Regions from separate parts of the Paenibacillus sp. RC334 genome, predicted to be linked through region 2. Evidence: riboswitches for the same ligand, from Rfam matches in the RefSeq annotation. Region 2 holds a riboswitch; each other region holds the start of a gene.
What was found. Region 2 has a riboswitch for glycine ahead of gcvT (glycine cleavage system aminomethyltransferase GcvT). Riboswitches for the same ligand answer to the same signal wherever they lie in the genome.
Positions count from the first base shown of each region.

Region 1: another riboswitch for glycine. It lies ahead of sdaAB (L-serine ammonia-lyase, iron-sulfur-dependent subunit beta); the one in region 2 lies ahead of gcvT (glycine cleavage system aminomethyltransferase GcvT).
Region 3: another riboswitch for glycine. It lies ahead of QMK20_RS20120 (alanine/glycine:cation symporter family protein); the one in region 2 lies ahead of gcvT (glycine cleavage system aminomethyltransferase GcvT).

Region 1 covers NZ_CP125370.1:330,383-333,662, forward strand. The annotation lists gene sdaAA (L-serine ammonia-lyase, iron-sulfur-dependent, subunit alpha) at 1-517, opposite strand, end outside; gene sdaAB (L-serine ammonia-lyase, iron-sulfur-dependent subunit beta) at 507-1,196, opposite strand; glycine riboswitch at 1,406-1,519, opposite strand; gene QMK20_RS01580 (DUF6359 domain-containing protein) at 1,733-3,280, shown strand, end outside.
Region 2 covers NZ_CP125370.1:4,224,610-4,227,889, forward strand. The annotation lists gene QMK20_RS19360 (PTS mannitol transporter subunit IIBC) at 1-173, opposite strand, end outside; gene gcvH (glycine cleavage system protein GcvH) at 690-1,085, opposite strand; glycine riboswitch at 1,385-1,573, shown strand; glycine riboswitch at 1,574-1,670, shown strand; gene gcvT (glycine cleavage system aminomethyltransferase GcvT) at 1,751-2,851, shown strand; gene gcvPA (aminomethyl-transferring glycine dehydrogenase subunit GcvPA) at 2,982-3,280, shown strand, end outside.
Region 3 covers NZ_CP125370.1:4,387,280-4,390,559, reverse strand. The annotation lists gene QMK20_RS20130 (Gfo/Idh/MocA family protein) at 1-44, shown strand, start outside; gene QMK20_RS20125 (glycoside hydrolase family 1 protein) at 198-1,655, shown strand; glycine riboswitch at 1,847-1,923, shown strand; glycine riboswitch at 1,941-2,035, shown strand; gene QMK20_RS20120 (alanine/glycine:cation symporter family protein) at 2,195-3,280, shown strand, end outside.

The sequences.
Region 1 (3,280 bases), 2.1 Mb from region 2:
CAATCTCGGCCTGACAGCCTCCCTCCGCACCGGAGATGAAGGAATTGTTGGCGATGACGTAGCCAATCGCTCCAGCGGCGAACAGTCCGCGCACCATATGCTCGTCATCCCAGCCGAACCGCTCCTGCGCGCTGATGAACACACCGGGGATGACCCCGCATGAGCCTGCGGTGGGTGTGGCGACAATGCGACCCATGGACGCATTGACCTCTGACACGGAAAGGGCGTACGCCATGGCGAGTGCCGAGGCATCGCCGGAGCAGGTTTCCCCTGCACGCAAATATTCCGCCAGGCGTTTGCCGTCGCCGCCTGTCAATCCGCTGCGGGATACAGTGTCCTGTGTTTGTCCGCGATGAACGGCCTCCTTCATGACTTCATAATAATCAGCCATTTGGCGGAAGATTTCTTCCTCCGGTGTGTTCGTCTCTTGTACCTGTTCCTTGATCATCAGGCGACCAATCGTAGTGGATTCCTCGGCGCACAAGGCACCTAATTCATGCAGATGGCTAAACCGCATCGGATTCAGCTCCTTTTTTCAAGTTAATCATTTTGATTCCATACATATGAGGCAAAGCCCGCAGCTCGGCAATTAATTCAGCCGGAGCGGGGCTATCGGTTTCAATAGCAGTGAGCGCTTCGCCATCCCGGCCTTTGCGATCCACGTGCATATAGGCAATGTTAATGTCAGCCGCGCCCAGCGCTGAAGTCACCGCGCCCAATGTTCCGGGCTTATCCGAGTGAAGAAGCACCAGCGTAGGCAACTCTCCGGTTAGATTGACCCGGAATTCGTTGAGCTGTTGAACATGAATGTTTCCACCGCCGATGGAGGAGCCTAGCAGCGTGCGCTGATCTTCACCCTTCCATAGCTCGAAGCGGACCGTGTTCGGATGAGGGGCGGGCAGTCCGCTGACAGCGAACTCTACTTCCATCCCGGCCTGCTCTGCACATTGCTCAGCATCCGGAATCCGGTAGTCGTCTGTATCGTAATTCAGCAGTCCGGCAATGAGTGCCAGGTCTGTGCCGTGTCCCTTGTACGTATCGGCAAATGAGCCGTACAGCGTCATGCGGGCACGGTCAGGTTGCACACCGAGCCAGTGCCTGGCAACACGTGCGAGCCGCACCGCGCCAGCGGTATGTGAGCTGGAGGGTCCGGTCATAGCCGGACCGATAATGGAAAATACATCTTTGAAACGCATGGTGTGGCCCCCTGTATGTTTGAATATCATAGTATATGGTGCTGCCGCGCCTTTGCGCGGGTGTGACGGTTTCTAATGCTGACGCAGCATGTAAGCACAAAAAAGGACAGGATAAGGAAATTTCCCTTATCTCTGTCCTCGTTACCTGAGAGTTTCGTGCGGTGTATACCGCCTTACCCCTTGGGTGGCTTGCGCTCTCTCCAGAGTTGCGTCAGATGACGATACATGGACCTGAGAGATTATCCGCCAGCCGGGTGCTGACGTCTTGCTCCTTCGGTGCTGCCGGGATGTGATTCCCGGACAGGCTCTCCCGTCATCTTCATTCGCGTATACCGTTCAACAATTCCTCCTAAGCGTAATGTATGCCATGCCCGGTGTCAATCACAGGTTGGTATTTTACAGAATCAGGAATCTTCTCAATAAAAAAGATTAAATTTTACATAATTATGGATGAAATCAGGAAGGAATTAGAAGGTTGATAGCTAATCTGATAGAGGACAAGCTAATTTATGGAATAATGGGAGGGACATTTACGTATGGTAAAAGGTTTTCGGTTCACAGGTTCACGCTTGAAAGGAATGCTGCATCTGGCGGCAATCGTATCACTGCTGGTAGGACTCTTCGTTCCATTCGGCCAGGTCAAGGCAGAGGGCGCGTTGACGGTAGCGGAAGCGCTTCAGCGTCAAAGCAGCGGAGGTACGGTGACGGTAGAAGGCTACGTCGTCGGACATGCCACTGGATCGAAAACGGCTAATTTCTCTGCCCCATTTGCAAATGATTTTAACGTACTGATTGCGGATCAGGCGAGTGAACGCAATACATCTAATCTGTTAAATGTGCAACTGACATCCGCGTATAGAGGACCATTCGGGCTGTCAGGCCATCCTGAGCTGATCGGCAGCAAAATTCGCGTGACGGGTGCGCTGGGTGCCTATAACAATTTTGGTGGAGTGAAAAGCCCAAGCGCTCTGGAACTGGTAAGCGGAAGCGAGCCTGGGAACCCTGGCGAACCTGATCCTGGTACTACATTGCCGGATGGAAAAGGCAAAAAAGTGCTGTTCGATAATACGCACGCACAGACAGCCGGAGCGGCGGATTGGGTTATAGATGGAGCCTTTTCCGATTTTGCCAGCGGACTGCGTAATGCTGGTTTTACCGTGGACCCGTTGAACCGTTCCATTCCTTTTACCTATGGCGAGCAGGCTATAACGTACGACAAGCTGCGCCCATATGATGTGTTCATCATTGGTGAAGCCAATGTTGCCTTTAAGGCATCCGAGCAAGCTGCTCTGGTTCAATATGTGAAGAATGGAGGCAGTATTTTCTTCATTTCTGACCACTATAACGCAGACCGGAACAAAAACCGTTGGGATTCCTCCGAGGTTATGAACGGCTACCGCCGTGGAGCCTATTCCAATCCGGCCAAAGGGATGACTACAGAAGAAGCTGCATCACCAGCTATGCAGGGACTAACCAGTTCCGACTGGCTGGCAACGAACTTTGGCGTTCGTTTTCGCTACAATGCACTCGGTGACGTAAATGCCACGGATATCGTAGCGGCAGATCAATCCTTCGGCATTACGAAGGGTGTACGTTCGATTGCCATGCATGCTGGTTCTACATTGGCGATTATGGATCCGACCAAGGCTAAAGGAATCGCTTATATTCCTACAGGCACGAAAAAATGGGGCAATGCCGTGGACCAGGGTGTCTATAACGGCGGGGGCCGTGCTGAAGGGCCTTATGCTGCTGTAGCCAAGGTAGGTCAGGGCAAGGCAGCGTTTATCGGTGATTCTTCGCCAGTTGAGGATGCCACGCCGAAATATGTACGTGAGGAAAACGGACAGTCGAAGAAGACGTACGATGGTTTCAAGGAAGTCGACGATTCCACCTTCCTGGTACAAACCGTCCAATGGCTTGCATGGAAGCAGGACTATACGAAGCTGTCCGATGTGGCGGGTCTGACGCTGGACCAGCCAACACAGCTGCTGCCGTTCGAGGAGCCTGCGGCTTCTACAGAACCGCAGCCTGAGCCTTGGGCTGCTCCGGCAGCGGGCTACAAATGGTACGATCCAAGAACGTTC
Region 2 (3,280 bases):
GCAAAACCCTCATTCGGGAACCATCCGGTCGGAATAAAAAGTGCCGTGATCAATCCCCACGCGATAAAGGCCCCCATATTGGGCATAACCATACCGCTGAGAAAACGACCGAAACGCTGTACGGCAACGCGAGCGCCTCCGTTTGAATTGGACTTTGCGTCCACTGTGCTCATATTCATATCCTCCTTATAGGTCAGTATTTTGCATCATTCGATTCCCAACGCTCGAAAGTACAATAGATAAACGAACTAAACCGTTTCGATCTATCTATTGCTGATTTGAAATCGCTCTTGGGATTGTTGCAAAATACCCAGGTAATAAGCATCACTACCTTTTCTTAAAATTCATACTAAATGACAACGCTATCTTCATCAACGAAATGAAAACGTACTTTCGTCATGAACGTTGATGACAACATTTAAATTTAAGATAAACAGGCGCGAAATCATTAGGCATAATTCCTCTTAATGTGGCCTGAAACGTTAGAATTTAGTCGAGAAACCATGCGTCATCTATACCATTTCTATACAAGGAATATCCTCCAAACAAGGGAAAAAGAACGTAATTACGCTTGCCAAAAAAGACAGCAAAAAATAGCCGCTATGCCCAATCATCGCGACTATTTTTATACAAAACCGAGTGGACAAACGCCACTCTTATTCAGTTATCCAACCTAATTTGCCCCATTATTACTCATTGGCAGTCAACTGCTCGTACTGATCCGCAGACAGCAGCTTGCTTAATGATTCCTCTACATCTCCTCCAATCTCCACTTCGATCATCCAGCCTTTTTCATAGGGAGACTCGTTCACCAGCTCAGGCGTACTTTCCAGCGCTTCATTCACCTTCAACACCGTTCCCGTCACCGGAGCGAACAGGTCGGATACTGTCTTTACCGATTCAATAGTACCGATCTCTGCCCCCTGCTCAATCGTTGCTCCCTCCCCAGGCAGCTCCACAAAAACGATATCCCCCAGCTGATGCTGTGCAAAGTCCGTAATACCGATTCGTACCGTTCCATCCTCTGTGCGCTGAACCCACTCATGTTCCTCTGTGTACCAAAATTGCTGCTTCACTTCACTCATCCTGCTCGCCTCGCTTCCATATGGATTACATCGTTTCGCCTACCCGTCTGTGACAGGTTAAGATTATGACAACAAGAACTCTCATGTCAATAATACTAACAAAAATATTTCACATTTCTCCATATATCGTTCTAACTAAAAATACGGCAGGATATAACAAACGCTTACATATCCTTATTTATGAATAAAATGTTTTATAAAATGATGTTGATGACATTTTTGTTGACATTTCAAATAAATTTGCGTATTAATGGGTTATAACAAGTGCTTTTAGAAATACCCGATAACTGTAAACGCGGATGAACGTGGAGGGAGAGACTGCCAAAACTCGCATAGCTGTTGCCGCCTGTGAAAACAAGGTAGCAAGCGAGTCGGATCAAGCTGTTACCGGCAGGGCCGGATGACGTATAGCTGATCCAAGGGCAGCGCCGAAGGAGTAAACCTGCACCGCAGGTGAATCTCTCAGGCAAAAGGACCTCTGCCGGACGCATCTCTGGAGAGCATTCGCCATACAGGCGGATCACCCAAGGGGAAACCTGGTACACACCGGGGTAACTCTCAGGTATCAAGGACAGAGCTGAAGAAAAGTGTGTGGACTGCCGTCCATACGTTTTTTTCAGCCTGTCTTTTTTGTTTAGCTGATCACACTGGATAGGAGTGAAAAAATGACTAACTTGCGAAAAACGTCGCTGTATTCCTCCTACGGCACGCTGCCGGGGGTTCGTTGCATTGATTTTGGCGGCTGGGAGCTGCCTGTACAGTTCAGCGGCATTCAAAAGGAGCATGAGGCTGTCCGACAACGTGCGGGATTGTTCGATGTATCGCATATGGGTGAATTCCTGGTCGAGGGCCAGGAAGCCGAAGCATTTCTGCAACAGGTGACGACGAACGATGTCAGCCAATTGGAGCCGGGCCAGGCCCAATATTCGCTGCTGTGTTACCCGGATGGAGGTGTAGTAGACGACCTGCTTGTTTACCGCAAAGGGCCGGAGCGTTACATGCTCGTTGTGAACGCCTCGAATATCGACAAAGATTGGGATTGGTTGCTTCGCCATGCTCCTGCATCCGTTCATCTGGAAAACGTATCAGATGCGGTAGCACTGCTGGCATTGCAAGGACCTGAAGCTGCGCGTATTGCCGCAGCCGTGACAGACACGGACATTACGAAGCTGGCATCCTTCCGATTCAATGAGGATGTGCAATTGTTCGGGGCAAAAGCGCTCGTCTCCCGCACCGGATACACGGGGGAAGACGGCTTTGAATTTTATGTGCCCACGGCGGATGCACCGGCAGTGTGGGACGGATTGCTTCGCATCGGTGAGCCGTATGGTCTGGTTCCCGCCGGACTTGGAGCCAGGGATACGCTGCGCTTCGAGGCACGGCTACCGCTGTACGGACAGGAGTTGTCCGCTACCATTTCGCCACTGGAAGCTGGTTTAGGCTTCTTCGTCAAGCTGAATAAGGGAGATTTTATCGGGAGAGAGGCCCTGCAACGTCAGAAAGAACAAGGTATTCCCCGCAAGCTGATCGGACTGGAAATGCTCGACCGCGGCATCCCGCGTGCCCATTATCCCGTTTTTGCGGAAGGACAGCACATTGGCGAGGTCACAACGGGAACCCAGTCGCCCACCTTAAAGCGTAATCTGGGTTTGGCTCTGGTGGACAGTCATTTCAGTTCCCTATCCACACCGCTGGAGGTCGAGATTCGTGGCAAGCGCCTGCGCGCCGAGGTGGTAGCAGCGCCCTTTTATAAACGTCCACGCTGATTTAAACGCTCGTCTTACTATAACTATCGTGATCCGTTACTAACCGCTGCCCAGTGGGCAATCGTTTATTAATCATTTGTTAATCGTTTTACGTTTTTACGATCTTGTTGGTTGAAAGGAGCCAGACCCAATGAAACAACACCGCTATCTTCCCATGACCGAGCAGGATCAAGCTGAAATGCTGCGCGTGGTCGGCGCATCGTCCATCGACGATTTATTCAGCGATATTCCCGAGGCGATCCGGTATAAGGGGGAGCTGCTCCTGTCTTCTCGGTTAGACGAAAGAGCCTTAACCCGCCACTTATCAGGACTGGCCGGGCAAAATGCCAATACTGACACGCACGCCAGCTTTCTCGGCGCAGGGATTTACGATCATCATATTCCATCCGTCATCCAGCATATCACTTCACGCTCGGAATTTTATACGGC
Region 3 (3,280 bases), 160 kb from region 2:
TGCGCCATCAAAATGGCATTTATTTTGAAGATGGACAAAAATAACTAAAGAAGGAGGGGATGTATTATAAGTACTAGTAGCTGCCAACCCATGTGAAGTTGCTTACAATGAGGATGGCAAAGGCTGGTCCATTCAGGTCGTTATGGAATACTCCACAAGTGTTTAACATATCCAATAAGAAAAGAGGCTCTCATACTATGACTAAGATATTAAAAGGATTTCCGAAAAACTTTCTGTGGGGCGGGGCAACCGCAGCTAACCAATTGGAAGGCGCTTTTGACGTAGATGGAAAAGGATTGTCCAGTGCGGACGTGATTGCTTATGTACCCAAAGCAGAGCGCACAAACGATCATGCTATAGAGATTTCGTCCGAGCGACTCGAAGACATTTTGTCTGGTAAGGTAAATGCCCGTTTTCCAAAGCGCGAAGGTGTGGACTTTTTCCATCATTACAAAGAAGATATCGCATTATTTGCGGAAATGGGCTTTAAGGTATTCCGCATGTCCATTAACTGGTCGCGGATTTTCCCGAATGGTGATGATGCGGAGCCGAATGAAGCAGGACTGCAATTTTACGATAATGTATTTGACGAGCTGCGCAAGTATGGGATAGAGCCACTGGTGACATTGTCCCATTACGAAACACCGCTAGGTCTGACACAGAAATATAATGGCTGGCTCGGTCGCGAAGTAATACAGCACTACGTAAATTATGCCGAAACGGTGTTTACACGTTATAAGGATAAAGTGAAATACTGGCTGACTTTTAATGAGATCAATGTGATGACGATGAGTCCGTTCACAGGTGGCGGTGTGGTCATTGATCGTGTAGATAACAAGCAGCAAGCGATCTATCAAGCCCTGCATCACCAGTTTGTGGCGAGCGCATTGGCGACAAAACGAGGCCATGAGATTATTCCTGGCTCTCAAATCGGATGTATGCTGGCTCGTATGGAAAGCTATGCACATACGTGTAACCCGGAAGACGTGCTGAAAAGTCAGCATGAAAACCAGATGAATCTGTTCTTTACGGATGTACATGCCCGTGGGGAATATTCAAATTATATGAACCGTTATTTTGAAGAAAATAATATTGTTTTGCACACAGAACCCGGCGATGCCGAAATTCTGAAAAACAACACGGTCGATTACATCTCATTCAGCTATTACATGACCTTGACTGTCTCTGCAGGTCCGGAAGGCGAGAAAGCAGCGGGGAACCTGATTGGCGGCGTGAAAAATCCATATTTGCAATCCTCTGACTGGGGCTGGCAGATTGATCCGATCGGCCTGCGTGTTACGCTGAACACATTATATGACCGTTATCAAAAGCCGCTGTTCATCGTGGAAAACGGCTTGGGTGCATATGACAAGGTGGAAGAAGACGGCTCCATTCACGACACGTATCGCATTGATTATTTGCGCCAACATATCGCTCAAATGAAGGAAGCGATTGCGGACGGTGTGGATCTGATCGGTTACACTAGCTGGGGACCTATCGACCTTGTGAGTATGTCCACTTCCGAAATGTCCAAGCGTTACGGATTTATTTATGTTGATCTGGACGATGACGGTAACGGAACACTGAAGCGCTCCAAGAAGGATTCTTTTGACTGGTACAAAAATGTAATTGCCACCAACGGCGAAGAACTGTAATCCAAGCTAACTGAATATAACCCAATATGGCCTGGGGGCGGGTGCGGCAGAGAACATCATGAGGATGAATCTGGCTGCGCCCGCCTTTATTTTATAGGCTCATCTTAAGATAACCAAACGACTTCACAAATTTTTCACTTGTAAAAAGCTGAAAGTTTTCTGTATAATAAAAAACAATTTCATATGTCTGGTTGATGTTTGCGGGAGATGGAACGTAAGTTCCGACCGAAGGGGCAAAACTCTCAGGTGCTTGGGCTGATTACAGCAACAAGCGGGACCGTAAACGGACAGAACTCTGGAGAGACCCTTAATTGGGCGCCGAAGGTGCACCGCAGATATCATCTGCTTAAACTCTCAGGCAAAAGGACAGAGACGCGAATAACCTGTGACAGGGGATGCCCTAGGCTTTTTTATGAGCTGTTAGTGGCTGAATCCTGCACAAGATGGTTGTATTTTTTCGTGCCTTTAACCTCTCCAGGAGTCGAATCAGCGGATTTGACTCTTTTTTGTTTTTTAATATGCAGGAGGAGCGGGTTGAAATGAATTTGGTACATGTGTTAGAAACGATTAGCAGTTGGATATGGGGGGCCCCACTGATCATTCTCGTTATGGGAACAGGTCTGTGGCTGACCATACGGTTGAAAATGTTGCAGGTTTTCCGCCTGCCTCTGGCGATCAAGCTGATCGGAAAGGCCCCAAATGAAGGTAGTGGGGATGTCAGCAGCTTTGCGGCCCTGAGTACGGCGCTGGCGGCTACAGTAGGTACAGGAAGTATTGTCGGCGTCGCGACAGCGATAAAACTGGGCGGACCGGGTGCTCTGTTCTGGATGGTTGTTGCAGCCTTTTTCGGGATGGCGACGAAATATGCGGAAGGTGTACTTGCAGTAAAATACCGGGTGAAGGATCGGAATGGACAATTTTCCGGCGGCCCTATGTATTATATTGAAAAAGGGCTTGGACGCCGCTTTAAACCGTTGGCGATGCTGTTTGCTTTTTCCGGGATGCTGGTAGCGCTGTTCGGGATTGGAACATTTCCTCAGGTCAAAGCGATTGTATCCTCAACCGAAAACAGCTTCGGTGTTCCACCAATTGTAACGGCATTGATTATTGCTACCCTTACGGGACTCGTTACTATTGGAGGGCTCAAGAGCATTGCCAAGGTATCGACCAAAGTTGTTCCCTTCAAAACAGGCTTGTACGTGTTGATCTGTATGATCGTACTGATTCGGTTCGCCGATCAGATTCCTGCCGCACTCGCGCTTGTGCTGCATTCGGCGTTTTCGACGACGTCTGCGACGGGTGGATTTGCCGGAGCTACGATTATGCTGGCGATGCGCAGCGGGGTAGCCAGAGGGATTTTTGCCAATGAGGCCGGATTGGGAAGCGCACCGATTGCAGCCGCAGCCGCCAAAACCAAATGGCCTGCGGAGCAAGGGTTGATTTCCATGACAGGTGTGTTTATAGATACGATGATTATTTGCGTGATGACCGGGCTGACGCTGCTGGTTAGCGGCGTATGGAGCGGTCCTACCGATGCGGGCTTGATGACGCAGCAAGCTTTCTCCAGCGCATTCCCGCTTGGTGCGGAACTGCTCACAATCATTCTGATTATGTTCGCGTTCACC